Regions from separate parts of the Leucobacter sp. UCMA 4100 genome, predicted to be linked through region 2. Evidence: riboswitches for the same ligand, from Rfam matches in the RefSeq annotation. Region 2 holds a riboswitch; the other holds the start of a gene.
The links. Region 2 has a riboswitch for thiamine pyrophosphate ahead of thiM (hydroxyethylthiazole kinase). Riboswitches for the same ligand answer to the same signal wherever they lie in the genome.

Region 1 (7,831 bases), 1.4 Mb from region 2:
TCGTTCGGGAGCACCTGAACAGACCGCTGGTTGATGACCGGCCCGGTATCGACACCCGCGTCGATCACGTGCACGGTCACCCCGGTCTCGGTTGCCCCCGCGGCGAGCGCATCGCGTACGGCGTGCGCGCCCGGGTAGAGCGGAAGGAGCGCCGGGTGGGTATTGATGAGGTTCGGGCTGAGCGCCGAGACCACCCCCTCTGGCAAAATGCGCATAAGGCCGGCACTGACCACAAGGTCGGGTGAGAATCGTTCAATCTCGGCAAGGAAAGCCTCGCCCCATGCCTGCCTGCCGTCGTAGTCTTTGGGCCTCGTCACGAAGGTTTCGATACCGCGCGACGTCGCGTGCGCGAGTCCTGCCGCGTCACCATCGGCTCCCACGGCGACCACCTCAAAGGGTTCACCACCGGCATCGGCCGCTTCGAGCAGAGCCTTGAGGTTCGATCCACCGCCAGAGATGAGCACCACGATCTTAAGCACCTCCCCATTCTAGTCGATGCGACGCCACGGGAGTTGCCGCTTCGCACAGTCTTACGAGGCAACCTCTGCCGTGTGCGCCGTCGAAAAGTGGTGACCGGCAAGACGCTCTGGCGTTTCCCGCCGTATATGCTCCGCCTCCTGGCTGGCCCAGTCTTCCCAGTACGGCTCGAACGCGTTGCCGTCGCGGGCAATGGCTCGACTTTTGCGCACGTCGAGTGGGCATTCAAGCCAGATGCTCAACACCTGACCGCCGAACACCGCTGCGGCGTCGAGGGTCTCACGGGTGAGCGATCCGCACCCCTCAATAATGAGCGGAGCGTCGCGATCGAGCTCTCGCGTCTCAGCGAAGGCGCCGAGGTGCCAGTCGTACCGGCGGTAACGACCCGTCTCAAGCGCCCGCACGAGCGTTGCGGGAGCCGCGAGGAGGCCTTGCCACCCCTCGTACAGGTCGTCCATGTGCAGCCTCTCGGCCCCCATGAGCGGGGCGAGCGACGCGGCGAGCGAGGTCTTACCCGACCCCGATCGGCCGTCGATGATGACGACTCCGGCGCGCGGCTTGCCAAGGGTTTGCCACGCCTGTTCGGCGTGCAGTAGAGGGTTCACGCGACCAGCTCTCCCCCGGCCATGCGCAACACCCGGTCGGCGATGCGGGTGGCTTCAGCCTCGTCGTGGGTCACGAGAATGGCCGTGGTGCGGGTTTGCCTCAGTAACGTGGCGAGATCGCCCGCAAGCTGCTCACGCAGTTCACGGTCGAGCGCCGAGAGGGGTTCGTCAAGCATGAGCAATTTGGGCGATGGCGCGAGCGACCTCGCGAGCGCGACGCGCTGCTGCTGCCCACCGGAGAGCTCGGTGACAGGCCGCTCGGCGGCGTCGGCAAGGCCCACGAGGCCGAGCATCTCAGCAACGCGCGCGGCACGATCGTCTCGCCCCATGCCCTTGACCCGCAGCCCGTAGGCGACGTTCTCGGCGACGCTCAGGTGCGAGAAGAGCTGGCCGTCTTGAAACATGAGCCCGAAGCCGCGTCGGTGCGGCGCGATTCTGGCGAGGTCTTCGCCGCCCCACAGCACGGTGCCCTCTGCGAGCGGCTCGAGCCCAGCGATCGCACGCAGCAGTGTCGACTTGCCGCAGCCCGATGGCCCGAGAATCGCCACGACCTCACCCTCGGCAAGGCTGAGGCTCAGATCGCGCACGACCGTTTCTGCGTCAAACGTTACGGTTGCCCCCATCACTTCGAGGCCGGTTTTGGCTGTCATCGTTACCATCCTCCCGCGTGTTCGGTCACACGCCAACCCTCGGCCAAGAGCATCACGACGCTCGTCGCGAGGCCGAGCACCATTGCCGCAGCGAGCCCTGTGCCGTAACTCGAGGCTGCCTGGTGCGAGACAAGCTGCGAGATGACCACGGGAAGCGTTTCTGAGCCGCTGCGCACAAGAAACGAAGTCGCGCCAAACTCACCGAGCGAGGTCGCAAAGGCAAAGCCGATTGAGAGCCCGAAGGCTCGGCTGAGCGCGGGCAGCTCGATCGTGCGAAACACCCGTGCGGGCGATGCCCCGAGCAGCGTCGCCGCGTCGAGCTGCCTGGGGCTCACTGAACGCAGCACCGGAAGCATCGTGCGAATGACGAGTGGCAGGGCGACGAGCGTTTGCGCGACCGGGATGAGCGCGGTGCTACTCCGCAGGTCAATGCCGAGGCCGAGGGGGTTGTGCATCGTGAGCAAGAGCCCGAGGCCGAGCGTCACCGCCGATACCCCGAGCGGCATCATGACGAACATTTCGTAGGCGCCCTGAGCCCGCTTTGCAGGCGTGCTGCGCGGCCTTCGCGAGAGCACGAGCGCGATGAGCGTGCCCAGGACCATCGCGAGAAGCGCCGCGAGAAGCGCAAACCGAACCGACACCCAGAGCGCCTCAAATACCGTGGTGGCAAGAGGCGATTCTTCTGGCGGATCGACGAGAAATCGGTAGTGGTCGAACGTCAGTGATCCATCTGAGCGTCTGAGCGAGCGTACCCCCAGCGAGAGGATCGGAAGCACGTGCAGCGTGAGCACCGTGACGGCGAAGACGGTGAGCACAGCGGCGTGTTTACGACCTGCACGCTCGAGCCTTGCGGTTCCCGAGGTGCGGCGTTCACCTGCCGAGTACCTCGTGCGCAACCGGGCCGAGACCATGAGGGTGATGATCACGATCACGGCCTGCACGAGCGAGAGCACCGCTGCGCCCTGCAGGTCGAGAAACTGCATCGTAAGGCCGTAGATCTCGGTCTCAATGTTCGAGAATTGTTTGCCTCCGAGCACGAGTACGACGCCAAACGCCGTCGCGCAAAAGAGGAAGACGAGCGCTGCGGCCGACCCGATAGCGGGGAGCAGCCGTGGCAGGGTCACGCTCGCCCAGGCTCGCAGCGGCGAGGCCCCGAGCATCCGTGCGGCCTGCTCAGGCCGTTCGTCGAGCGACTGCCAGAAGCCGCCAACGATGCGGGCGACGAGCGTGACATTAAAGAAGGCGAGCGCCAGCACGATCGCGGTGAACGACTGGTCGAGCCCAAGGCCAAAAAGCATGCCGCCCGGCCCGAAAAGCGACTGGAAAGCAACGCCAACGACCACGGTCGGCAGGACAAAGGGCACGGTCAGCAGGCCTCGAATAACGGTCTGGCCCACAAAGCGAATGCGGTAGAGCGCGAAGGCCGCCGGCAAGCCGAGCACGACCGAGAGCGCTGTTCCCGCTCCCGCTTGGGCGAGGGTCTGCCCGATCACCCGCCCCGTGCGCGGGTTCGAGAGCACGCTAAAGATGCCACCCTCGGGGGTCACGATGCCCCCTCCGAGACCGGTCGCAACGAGCGAAGCGACCGGCCACAGGAAGAACAGGGCAAGAAACGCGAGCGGAATCGCGGCGGCGACCCCGAGCGCTCCCCGCCAAAGCCTCATAGACCGATGGTCTCGCTGAGCGCCTTCAGCCAGCCGTCACGCCCCTCGCCAATCTGCGTTGCGCTGAGATCGTTGGGCGCCTCTGGCAACGGCGCAAACTCCTGCCACTCTTCAGGAACATGCGCGCTCTCGTCGATCGGGTACACGTACATGGTCTCGGCAATGGTGTTCTGGAAGTCTGACGAGAGCAGGTAGTCGATGACGGCCTGAGCTCCCGCGCTGTTCTTTGCGCCGGCGAGCACGCCCGCGTACTCAACCTGGCTCGAGCAGGTCGCGAGCGGTGCGCTCGTCGTTGATCCCTTGCCGTCTTCGGTCAGCGTGTAGCCGGGTGATGAGCTGTACGAAACCACGATCGGGTAGGTTCCATCGGCGTTACCACCGGTGAAGTGCGTGTAGTAGGCATCGTTCCACCCCTGTTCAACACGAGCGCCGTTGTCAACGAGCGATGACCAGTAGTCGAGGTAGCCTTCCTCGCCGAAGTGGGCGATCGTACCGATGAGGAACGAGGCGCCGGTCGACGATGACGTGGGGTCGAGCAGCACCGTGAGGTCACGGTATTCGGGCTTCGCGAGGTCTTCATATGTTTCTGGAGCCTGCATACCGGCCTCGTCAAACCAGACGGTATCAACGTTGATGCAGGTGGCTGCGACGTCGATCGGGGTGAGCGCACCCTCGTCGGTCACCGCGTACTGTTTCGCACGCTCGGGCAGGTTCTCGGGCAGGTACGCCTCGGTCACCTCGTGTTCAACGAGCCGTGAGGCAAAGATGTGGTCGACGCCAAAGAACGCGTCAGCGAGCGGCTCGCCCTTCGTGAGCACGAGTTGGTTCGTGAGCTCGCCCCCGTCGCCGGCGGTGATGACCTTGACGTCATAGCCCGTCGCTTCGCTCGCTGCCTTCTCAAAGTCCTCTTCTGGCACGAAACTGTCGTGAACGATGAGCGTCACGGTATCGCTGGCGTCACCAGCGTCATCGGAGTTACCCCCGGCTGACCCTGGCTGCGAGCAACCGACGAGCAGCGCCCCCGTCAGTGCGAGGCCCGAGATGACGAGTGCGTGACGTGTTACGCGAGGGTTTGGTGAGTACACCACAATAGATTCCTTCCTCCGCTGGCATGACCCAGATCAGGTTGAACGGTACGAGCACGCGTGCTCAGTCTCAGTTCGTCGCGAACGAACTCCCGTGGATTGCAGAACCTACTCTACACTCATTCGCCCCGGTTCGAAGATCCCTCGTCATCGGGCTTCGACTCCCATGAAAACTCTTCCTCGAGCTTTTCTGGATCAAACACCGGTCGCTTTCGCTGCCGCCTCGGCTTCGCCGCCTTGCGGTACCAGGGTTCAGCCGTTTCTTCGGCAATGGGATCTGCGATGCGTGAGACCTGGGCGGTTGCTTGATCGGGGTCGACACCGTCGTCGGTCTCGCTCCAACCGGTCTCGCCGACATCGTCATCGCGATCTTCGTCGTCAGCGTGCTCTTCGTCGAGCGCACTGTCTGCACGCTCGTGCTCACCAAAGTCAATGACGTGTGTGCCGTCGCTCTCCCCCGCAAAGGGGTGGCCCTCGTCAGCGAGCCCTGGGGATTCGTCGTCCCAGCTCGCCCGTGCCACGGGCTGGGTGACATAGCGATCAGCGTCGACATCGAGTTCGACGAGTTCATGCTGGTCGACATACGCTGGCTCGGCGGTTCGCGTCTCGTCGGAGCCCTCGCCCCCACGACGCACCAGCATGAACCCGGCGAGCAGACCGAGCGCAAGCTCAATGGAGGCAGCGCACGCGGCCGGCCACACGAGCGGGCCGACGGCTTCGAGACGGCCTGGGCCGAGCGATCCGCTTGAGAGGGCAAACGTGAGCGCGAGCACAAGCCCCGTCACCACGACCGCGGCCGAAGCGATCACGGTGAGACGCAGCGGCGTCAGGCGCCGAAACTCTGGCAGCTTCGCGGCGAGCGCACCGATGACAACGCCCACGAGCACCACAAAGAGCATCGCCAACATGCCCCAGCTTCCCCACGAGTCGGGGATAGCGGCAAGCAGCGGGATACTCGGCAGCGGCCCAAGCAACGTCTCGTACGGGGTCACGCTCGAGCCAGAACCCACGACAAAGCCTGGACCCGCGAACCAAGACACGGCCCAGATCATGGCCGTCGGCAGGAACGCGAGCTGCCCCAAGAAGAACGTCAGGCTGCCAATGAAGTCGAGGTGCATCGATTGCGTGAGCGAAATGATGTCAACGAACCCGAGCAACAGCGAAAAGGTCACGCCGATCGCGCCCAGCGCCGTGAGCCCGAGGAGCAACATCGCAACGAGCTTAAGCGTGCGGGCAAGGTAACGTTCGGCTCCCCACCCGAGCTTCGGCGCGCCTGCCTGCTCGAGCGCGACCTTGAACTTGAACCAGGCGGTGCTCACCACGTCGCCGTGGTGCATCATGAAGCCGCCCCACGCAGGAATAATGAACCAGAGCGAAGCGAGCGCCGTCGCTGCCCAGATCGGTGCGGCGAGCAGGCTCCCAGCTATGACCGCGATGAGTACTGAAGCACCGATGAAGCCGAGCGATCCGCCCGTAATTGCGGCCGCGCCAGTCGTCATATCGTTCGAGAAGCGGTACCCCATGCGCCACGCGAGCGTCGCGGTGACGATGGCGATGAGCAGCGGCGCAAGCGTGATGTCGAAGGTAAGCGGATTGGGCCCGAGGCCGAGGCTCACCGCCTGCGCGTCGCTCACCGCGATACTCAGGCCACCACCGTGCCCCAGCATCCACACCCCCGCCATAGTCTCGGTGAGCGTCGACAGGTCGACGCCGAGCGAGAGTGTAACCGCGCCGATAAGGAGCGTCGGAACCGCGATAAACGCGATGCCGGCGAGCGCGATTAACGCCGCCTCAACGGCGGCAACGAGGGCTGTAAGTAGGTGTCGCATGCTCACTCAAGTGTAACGACCCAAAGCCCGATGTTTACCAGGAACTCGCCACGTCGCGATGCGTCGCAAAGAGTTCGGCAGTCGTGCCCTCGGGAGCCCGGCCAAAGCCACACTCGGTGGCAATGCCCCAGGGACGCTCAAGCGCGGCCTCGGCGGCCTTGGCCCGACGCTTTGCTCCATCGACGCCGTCTTCGCGGTGCACGAGGCCGAGGTACAGTTCGGTCTCGTGCGGCAGCTCAAGCCCTGCGAGCGGGGCAAAATATGCCGCGTCGTCGCGATCGATCGGAACCGGCAGGTGCACCCAGCTGAGCTGCCTCGTTGCCTTCGCCGCGACGAGATTGGCAAAGCGTACGAGGTTCGCCGAATCTTTCGGCTCGACAAAGTGTTTCTCGCCAACGTCGCCGTAGCACAGGTGCACGCCAACCTCGACGTTCTCGGGAACCCTGCTGATCTGTCGCGCGAGGCGGTTAGTCGTCGCCTGCCAAGCGTCTTCGTCATACCAGGTCTCAGAGGGGGCGCCGTATCCAGCCCCCTCGAGATGCGCAAACTCGAGCGCGGCGTCCCACTGAATCGCGAGGCGGTCGGCAGGAATTGCGTCGAGAATCGCCGCAAGTTCACGGGCGAGCGCGGCCTCGTATACCGGCTCAAACTCGGCACGGTTCGGCTGCACGACAAAGCTTCCGACAACCCCGAGCGGGGTCGGCAGCGACACCTGGAATCGAGTGCCGGGCGCGATCACGCCATCGCGCTGCAGCCCCTCAAAGACGGCGTACGACTCAAGCGCGGCCTCAGCATAGCCGAGCGGCTGCAGATCGAGCGTCTCGGCACGAACCCCCTCGTCGAGCGCGACCGGACGAAAGTCGACACCGCGTATGATGCGCGGTTCATCGCCCACGTGATGAATACCATCGGTCGCGGCCAGCCGCTGCGCCTGAAACGCGATCCAGTGAAAACGCTCCCCCACCTCGCCGTCAGGAATACGCTTCACATGCCCGCCGAGCTCTGCGGCCACGAGGCGCATCGTCTCATCGGCAGTGTCAAGATTGATTGATCCAACCAGGTGTACGCCCTGCGGTGCGCTCATTGTGCGGAGTCCTTTCGTTCGCGAAATGCTTCACAGCCAGTATGGCCCGTCTCGCGCGACGCCGTAGCGAGTGTTGCCGAGTATGACGTACAGTGAGGTCATGCAGGCAGACAGCACCGGGCGGGTCGTCATCGGCGGCGCCTCAGGATTCATGGGGCAGGCGCTCACCGAGCATTACCGTGAGCAGGGGCGCGAAGTCGTCACGATTGGTCGGAGCGGAGCCGACGTCTCCTGGGACGACCCAGCCGCGATCGCCCGCGCTGTCGACGGGGCTTCCCTCGTGATTGGTCTCTCGGGCAAGAGCGTAAACTGCCGGTACACCAGAGCCAACCGCGCCGAGATCTTTCGCTCCCGCGAAGAAACCACCGGGGCACTCAGCCGGGCGATCCGCGATGCAGAGAACCCGCCACCCCTCTGGGTCAACGCCTCATCGGCAA
Region 2 (7,831 bases):
GTGGGCTCGGGCTCGATGGGCTTTGATGCCTATAGCTTATACGCCACATGTCGCGCTCTCGTTATTGTGGCTCGACACGCCGATAAGGCATTCGGGCAGAAAATGTTTCCAGGCCCCTTCGGCCTGTGGAAAACTCCGCCAAAAGCGCAGATTCATGCCAAAAGTTTTGACGGTATTTGTTCACAAAAAGTGAAAAAGATGGTGGAAAGTTACACCGGTGTAACTACAGCATCTTGTGGTTAAGGTTCATGTGGTTCACTATATGTAGTGCTTGGGGAGGGAACCGCTCTGTGCCGTTACCCCGAGGCATGACACGACGTAAGTACCTGTTCGGAAGAAGGAAAGCATTATGACTATCACCGTTTACACGAAGCCTTCATGCGTGCAGTGCGACATGACCTCGCGCGCGCTCGACAACAAGGGTATTGAGTACAACACGCTCGATCTTTCAGAAGATCCCGCGGCGCTCGAGCACGTGAAAGAGCTCGGTTACCTGCAGGCTCCCGTCATCGTTGCCGATGGCGAGCACTGGTCAGGCTTCCGCCCAGACAAGATCGAAGAGCTCGCAAACCGCCTCGCGTAATGCTGGCGGCCCTCGCGGGCTCTCGACACCGAAACACCACACATAGCGGCGGGCAACCCTCAATGGCGAGGGAAGCCGGCCGCTCACCACTATATAGAGCACTACCAGAGTGAGGATGAGAGAGATTTTGGATACGGCACTGAAAGCGCAGACCGACCAGCACGAGTCATCGAAGATTAGCGATATGGACTATCACTCGCTGAACGCGATGCTGAACCTGTATGACGCTGATGGCAAGATCCAGTTCGATAAAGACCGCGAAGCCGCGCGCCAGTACTTCCTGCAGCACGTCAACCAGAACACGGTGTTCTTCCACAACTTCGAAGAGCGCATGCGGTACCTGCTCGACAACGAGTACTACGAGCGCGAGCTCGTTGAGCAGTACTCGGTGAAGTTCATTGAGCAGCTCACCGACGAGGCCTACGCGATGAAGTTCCGCTTCCCGACCTTCCTTGGCGCGTTCAAGTTCTTCACCTCGTACGCCCTGAAGACCTTCGACGGGAAGCGTTACCTCGAGCGCTTCGAAGATCGCGTCGTCATGGTCGCCCTCGGGCTTGCACAGGGCGACGAGAACCTCGCCCGCGGCTACATGCGTGAGATCGTTTCGGGTCGCTTCCAGCCCGCAACCCCGACCTTCCTCAACCTCGGCAAGGCTCAGCGAGGCGAACTCGTTTCGTGCTTCCTGCTGCGCGTAGAAGACAACATGGAGTCGATTGCTCGTGGAGTGAACTCATCGCTGCAGCTGTCGAAGCGTGGCGGTGGCGTGGCGCTTTCACTCTCGAACCTTCGTGAGGCCGGTGCGCCGATCAAAAAGATCGAGAACCAGTCGTCGGGCATCATTCCCGTCATGAAGCTGCTCGAAGACAGCTTCAGCTACGCGAACCAGCTCGGTGCTCGACAGGGCGCGGGCGCGGTATACCTCTCGGCACACCACCCCGACATCATGCAGTTTCTCGATACCAAGCGTGAGAACGCCGACGAGAAGATTCGCATTAAGACGCTCTCGCTCGGTGTCGTGGTGCCTGACATCACGTTCGAGCTCGCGAAGAAGAACGAAGACATGTACCTCTTCTCGCCGTACGACGTCGAGAGTGTGTACGGCGTTCCCTTCGGCGACCTGCCCATCACCGAGAACTACTACGAGATGGTGAACGACGCGCGCATTAAGAAGACGAAGATCAGCGCGCGCGCCTTCTTCCAGACTGTTGCAGAGCTGCAGTTCGAGTCGGGCTACCCGTACATCGTGTTTGAAGACACTGTGAACCGCGAGAACCCCATCAAGGGCCGCATCAACATGTCGAACCTCTGCTCTGAGATTCTGCAGGTCAACACCCCAACGACCTACAACGAAGACCTCAGCTACAACGAGATCGGTAAAGACATCTCGTGCAACCTCGGCTCGATGAACATTGCCGCGATGATGGACGGCGATACGTTTGCTGAGAGCGTCGACCTCTCAATTCGTGCGCTCACCGCGGTGAGCGACATGAGCCACATTAGCTCGGTTCGTTCGATCGAAGACGGTAACGACAAGTCGCACGCGATTGGCCTCGGCCAGATGAACCTGCACGGCTACCTCGCCCGTGAGCACATTCACTACGGGTCAGAAGAGGGTATCGACTTCACGAATATCTACTTCTACACGATCCTCTTCCACGCACTCAAAGCATCGAACGCGATCGCGATTGAACGCAAGACGACCTTCGACGGCTTCGCCGATTCGAAGTACGCCTCGGGCGAGTTCTTCGACAAGTACACCGATCAGGTGTGGGAGCCCGAGACCGACCGCGTCAAGCAGCTCTTCTCAGACGCTGGCGTCTCAATTCCCACGAACGACGATTGGAAGCAGCTCAAGGCCTCGGTCATGGAGCACGGCATCTACAACCAGAACCTGCAGGCGGTTCCGCCGACCGGCTCGATCTCGTACATCAACAACTCGACCTCGTCGATTCACCCGATCGCATCGAAGGTTGAGATTCGTAAAGAGGGCAAGCTTGGCCGCGTGTACTACCCGGCTCCGTTCATGACGAACGAAAACCTCGATTACTACACCGACGCGTACGAGGTTGGCCCAGAAAAGATCATCGACACCTATGCCGCGGCAACGCAGCACGTCGACCAGGGCTTGTCGCTCACCCTGTTCTTTAAGGACACGGCGACGACTCGCGACATCAACCGCGCGCAGATCTACGCATGGCGCAAGGGCATCAAGACGATTTACTACATTCGTCTGCGCCAGCTCGCACTCGAGGGCACTGACATGACCGAGTGCGTCAGCTGCATGCTCTAACGTCACACCGACCACAAACGCGAAGAGAAGGAAACGATGAACCCGAAGCCGTTCAAGTTGGGCCACGCCGTTCAGGCGATTAACTGGAACCGCATTGAAGATGAGAAGGACCTTGAGGTCTGGAACCGTCTCGTCAACAACTTCTGGCTGCCAGAAAAGGTGCCCCTATCAAACGACGTGCAGTCGTGGGCGACGCTGACCGAAGACGAGAAGCTGCTCACCATGCGCGTCTTCACCGGCCTCACGCTGCTCGATACCATTCAGGGCACCGTCGGTGCGGTGTCGCTCATTCCCGATGCCGCAACCCCTCACGAAGAGGCGGTGCTCACGAACATTGCGTTCATGGAGTCGGTGCACGCCAAGAGCTACTCATCGATCTTCTCGACGCTCTGCTCGACGCAGGAAATCGACGACGCCTTCCGCTGGTCGGTAGAAAACACCTACCTGCAGAAGAAGGCGCAGATCATCGTCGACTACTACGAGGGCGACGATCCGCTGAAGCGCAAGGTCGCATCGACGCTGCTTGAGTCATTCCTGTTCTACTCGGGCTTCTACCTGCCGATCTACTGGTCGAGCCGCGCGAAGCTCACGAACACTGCCGACCTCATTCGCCTCATCATTCGTGACGAGGCCGTGCACGGTTACTACATTGGTTACAAATACCAGGTGGCCCTGCAGAAGGAGACTCCTGAGCGTCAGGAAGAACTGCGCGAGTACGTCTTCGCGCTCATGTACGAGCTCTACGAGAACGAGGTGCTCTACACGCAAGACCTCTACGACAGCGTCGGTCTGACCGAAGACGTCAAGAAGTTCTTGCACTACAACGCCAACAAGGCCCTCATGAACCTCGGCTACGATCCGATGTTCCCGAAGGAGCTCACCGACGTGAACCCCGCGATTCTGTCGTCGCTTTCGCCGAACGCTGACGAGAACCACGACTTCTTCTCGGGCTCGGGCTCGTCGTACGTCATCGGCAAGGCCGTGGCGACCGAAGACGAAGACTGGGACTTCTAAGACTCATCGAAGCCTGTCGAAGGCGCCCCGCATCTGCGAAACCGCAGGTTCGGGGCGCTTTTGCGTTGGTTCGGGACGTGCGGCCGAGACGCGAGGGTATGAGTCGAGCGCGACATGGGCTAGGGTTGAGTTCAGTGACACGGGGTGCTGCCAAGCGCAGCTGAGATTACACCCGTCGAACCTGATCCAGTTCGTACTGGCGAAGGGAATGTCCGAATGAGCAGGGTACATTCGGGGCACCGAATGGGGTGCCTGCGGCTGGCTATACTCGCGAAAGCTCGGCTTCTCTTCGTCGCGAAGAAAGTTGAGAGACAATGCCCGCTTCACCCTCAGGCGCCCTGCTCGATGAGCTTCGGGCGCAATCGCCCCTGGTGCACAGCATCACCAACTCGGTGGTGCCGAACTTCACCGCGAACGTGCTGCTCGCCATTGGCGCGGCGCCCGCAATGGTTGACATCGTCGGCGAGGCCGGGCTCTTCGCCCGGGTTGCCGGCGGCCTACTCGTGAACGTGGGAACGCCCACCCCAGAGCAGCGCGAGGCGGCCGAAGAGGCGGTCGAAGCCGCTCTCGATGCCGGCACCCCGTGGGTGCTCGACCCCGTCGCGGTTGGTGCGCTGCCCATTCGCACCGAGCTCGCGGAGCGCCTCGCCGAGAAGCGCCCCTACGCGATTCGCGGCAATGCCTCTGAGGTGCTCGCGCTCGCGGGAGAGGGGGCGGGTGGCAAGGGCGTTGACTCGGCCGACACGACCGAGGCGGCGGGGCCCGTCGCGGTAGAGCTCGCGCGCCGGCTTGGCACCGTTGTCGCGGTGTCGGGGCCCGAAGATTTCATCACCGATGGCCAGCGGATCCTCCGGGTGGCAAACGGCGACGCGATGCTCACGCGCGTCACGGGCGGCGGTTGCGCGCTCGGTTCGCTCGTGGCCGGCTTCGCTGCGGTGCGCGGCGAGGTGCCTCCCGTCGAGGCGGTCGCCGCGGCACACGTCGTGTACGGCGTCGCGGCCGAGCGTGCGGCGACGGGTGCGGCGGGGCCTGGAACCTTCGCGGCGCGGCTCATCGACGCGCTGTACGAGGTGAGCCCGGCCGAGGTTTCGGCCTCAGAGCGGCTGCGCGAAGAGGCGGTGACGGCGTGAATCTCGGCATCTATCTCGTGACCGACCGCGCCCTGTGTGGCGACCGCGGAGTCGTGCAAACGGTGCGGCAGGCGGTCGACGGCGGCGTCAACACCGTGCAGCTGCGTGAAAAGTACGACGGCTTCGACGAGCAATTGCGCGAGCTCGAGCGCCTCGCCGAGGTGATCGACGGCCGCGCCCTGCTCGTTATCAACGACCGGCTCGACGTTGCGATCGCCGCTCGCGAGCGCGGCATCGCGGTCGATGGCGTGCACCTGGGGCAGGGCGATACTGCTGTGGATCGGGCCCGGGGCGAACTCGGCCCCGACGCGATCATCGGGCTCACGGCCAACACCCCTGAGCATCTCGCCGCGGTCGCGAACATGCACGAAGGATCGGTCGACTACCTCGGCATCGGTGTGATTCGGCCCACCTCGACGAAGCCGAACCACCCGCCGGCGCTCGGCTTCGACGGCTTCGAGCACCTCGCCGCGACGGCGCCAGTGCCCCCGGTCGCGATCGGTGGCGTCGAGCTTGCCGATACCGCCGAGCTGCGACGCCGCGGCGCCGCAGGCATCGCGGTCGTCTCGGCAATCTGCGCGGCTCCCGATGCCGAGGCCGCGGCTCGCGACTTCGTGCGCGCCTGGCACTCGGGCGAGGTGACCCGATGAGGGCCGCGCGGGTTCTGGCCGCGGCGGTCGCGGTGCTGCTCGCCGGGGCGATTGCCGGGTGCGGGAGCGGGGCGGGATCCGCCGCGGTGCAATCGGGGGCAGCGGGTGCTCCTGGCGCCAGCGAGAACGGGACGAAGATTCGCTTCGCGCTCGACTGGACCCCGAATACGAACCACACCGGGCTCTACGTCGCGCTCGAACGGGGCTATTTCGCCGACGCCGGCCTCGACGTCGAGGTGCTGCCGTTTAACAACATCAACCCCGAGGTGCTCGTCGACGCGGGGCAGGCCGAGTTTGGCATCAGCCACCAGGACACCGCGAGCATGGCGATTGCCGCGGGGGCAGGCCTCATCTCGGTGCTCGCGGTTGAGCAGACGTGGGCGAGCGAGGTCGCGGTGCTCGCCGACCGCGACGACATCGAGAGCCCTGCCGATCTTGACGGGCTCGTGTTCGGCGGCTTCGACAACCCCTCAGAGACGGCGACCATGCGCGGCGTCGTTCAGGCCGCCGGCGGCACCGGCGAGTTCGAGACGGTCGTGCTCGCGACGAACGCCTACGAGGCGCTCTACTCGGGGGCGGTCGACTTCACCGTTCCGTATGTGGCGTGGCAGGGCATCGAGGCGGCCAGGCGGGGCATCGAGCTCAAGACCTTCGCGTACACCGACTTCGGGTTTCCCGACTCGTACCAGGTCGTGACGATCGGCCAGCGCGACTGGCTCGACGCGCACCCTGACGAGGCTCAGGCCTTCGTGCAGGCGCTCGCCCGAGGCTACGAAGACTCGATTGCCGACCCCGAGGGCGCCGCCACCGTGCTGCACGACGCAAATGCCGGGCTGCTCCCCGACCTCGATCTGCTCGTTGAAAGCCAGCGCATGCTCGCTGAGCGTTTCATGCTCAACGACGCGGGCGAGTTTGGCCGGCAGACCGAGCAGCACTGGCGCGAGCTCGGCGTGTTTCTCTTCGAAGCAGGCCTGCTCACCGATCGCGACGGGAAACCGCTCCCTGCTGAACCCTCGTGGCAGGACTTCTTCACGAACGACTACCTGCTCGGGTGAGCGTGCAACGTGAGACGAGCGCACCGCGCGGCTGGTGGCAGGCCGTCGCGGTGCCGCTCGGGTTTCTCGGCGCCCTCGTCGTCGTGTGGGAGGTGGCGGTGCGCGTGAGCGGCGTGCGCCCGCAGGTGTTACCGGCCCCGTCACTCGTTGCGGCATCTGGGTGGGATCACCGCGAGGCCATCGCGGGGCACGCCATGGCAACCCTCGGGGTCACCGCCGCGGGTTTCGCGGTGTCGCTCGCCTGCGCCTGGGCACTCGCGATCGCGGTCGACTTCTCGCCGATCCTGCGCCGTGCCGCGCTGCCCCTCATGGTGGCCTCGCAGACCATCCCGGTCATCGCGATTGCGCCGCTCATGATCATCTGGTTCGGCTTCGGCCTGCTGCCGAAGGTGCTCGTCGTCGCGCTCGTGACCTTCTTTCCCGTGGCGATCGGCCTCATCGAAGGCTTCGCGAGCGCCGACCGCGAGGCCGGGGCGCTCCTGCGCAGCATGGGGGCCGGGCGCGTGCGCGAGTTTGTGCTGCTGCGGCTGCCCACCGCGCTGCCGCTCTTCTTCACCTCGCTGCGGATCAGCGTGACGTACGCGGTCGTCGGCGCGATCTTCGCCGAGTACGTCGGGGCGCAGTCGGGCCTCGGCATCTACATGAGCGTGCAGAAGAACGCGTTTCGTACCGACCTCGTGCTCGCCGCCGTCGCGGTCACCGCCCTCGTGAGCATCGCGCTCTACCTCTCGACCTTTGTGGTCGAGCGCATGGTGATTCCGTGGCACTCACACGAACGGAGGGCCCGCCGTGCCCGCACCAACTGAGCCCCGCCTCTCGCTGCGTGGCGTCTCGCGTGACTTCGCACTGTCGCGCGGAGAGAGACGCCCCGTGCTCGACGACGTCTCGTTCGATGTCGAGCCGGGAAGCTTTGTCTCGATCGTCGGCCCCTCGGGCTGCGGCAAGAGCACGCTCTTCAACATCATCGCCGGGCTTGATACGCCGACCGCCGGCAGTGTGCTCGCCGACGGCGTCGACGTGCGCGGATCGGCCGGCCACGCCGCCTACATGCCCCAGAAGGATCTGTTGTTCCCGTGGCGCACGATCGCGCAGAACGTCGCGCTCGGCCT

Region 1: linked by a shared signal. The riboswitch ahead of JSO19_RS02045 (thiamine ABC transporter substrate-binding protein) and the one ahead of thiM (hydroxyethylthiazole kinase) in region 2 are both predicted to bind thiamine pyrophosphate.

Annotation. Positions count from the first base shown of each region.
Region 1 is NZ_JAFEUS010000002.1:395,611-403,441, forward strand. It holds gene purN (phosphoribosylglycinamide formyltransferase) at 1-479, opposite strand, end outside; gene JSO19_RS02030 (hypothetical protein) at 531-1,082, opposite strand; gene JSO19_RS02035 (ABC transporter ATP-binding protein) at 1,079-1,732, opposite strand; gene JSO19_RS02040 (ABC transporter permease) at 1,735-3,396, opposite strand; gene JSO19_RS02045 (thiamine ABC transporter substrate-binding protein) at 3,393-4,484, opposite strand; TPP riboswitch at 4,478-4,587, opposite strand; gene JSO19_RS02050 (cell division protein PerM) at 4,601-6,310, opposite strand; gene JSO19_RS02055 (hypothetical protein) at 6,345-7,394, opposite strand; gene JSO19_RS02060 (epimerase) at 7,495-7,831, shown strand, end outside.
Region 2 is NZ_JAFEUS010000002.1:1,752,145-1,759,975, forward strand. It holds gene nrdH (glutaredoxin-like protein NrdH) at 350-583, shown strand; gene nrdE (class 1b ribonucleoside-diphosphate reductase subunit alpha) at 768-2,873, shown strand; gene nrdF (class 1b ribonucleoside-diphosphate reductase subunit beta) at 2,910-3,887, shown strand; TPP riboswitch at 4,018-4,113, shown strand; gene thiM (hydroxyethylthiazole kinase) at 4,202-5,017, shown strand; gene thiE (thiamine phosphate synthase) at 5,014-5,667, shown strand; gene JSO19_RS08265 (ABC transporter substrate-binding protein) at 5,664-6,722, shown strand; gene JSO19_RS08270 (ABC transporter permease) at 6,725-7,528, shown strand; gene JSO19_RS08275 (ABC transporter ATP-binding protein) at 7,512-7,831, shown strand, end outside.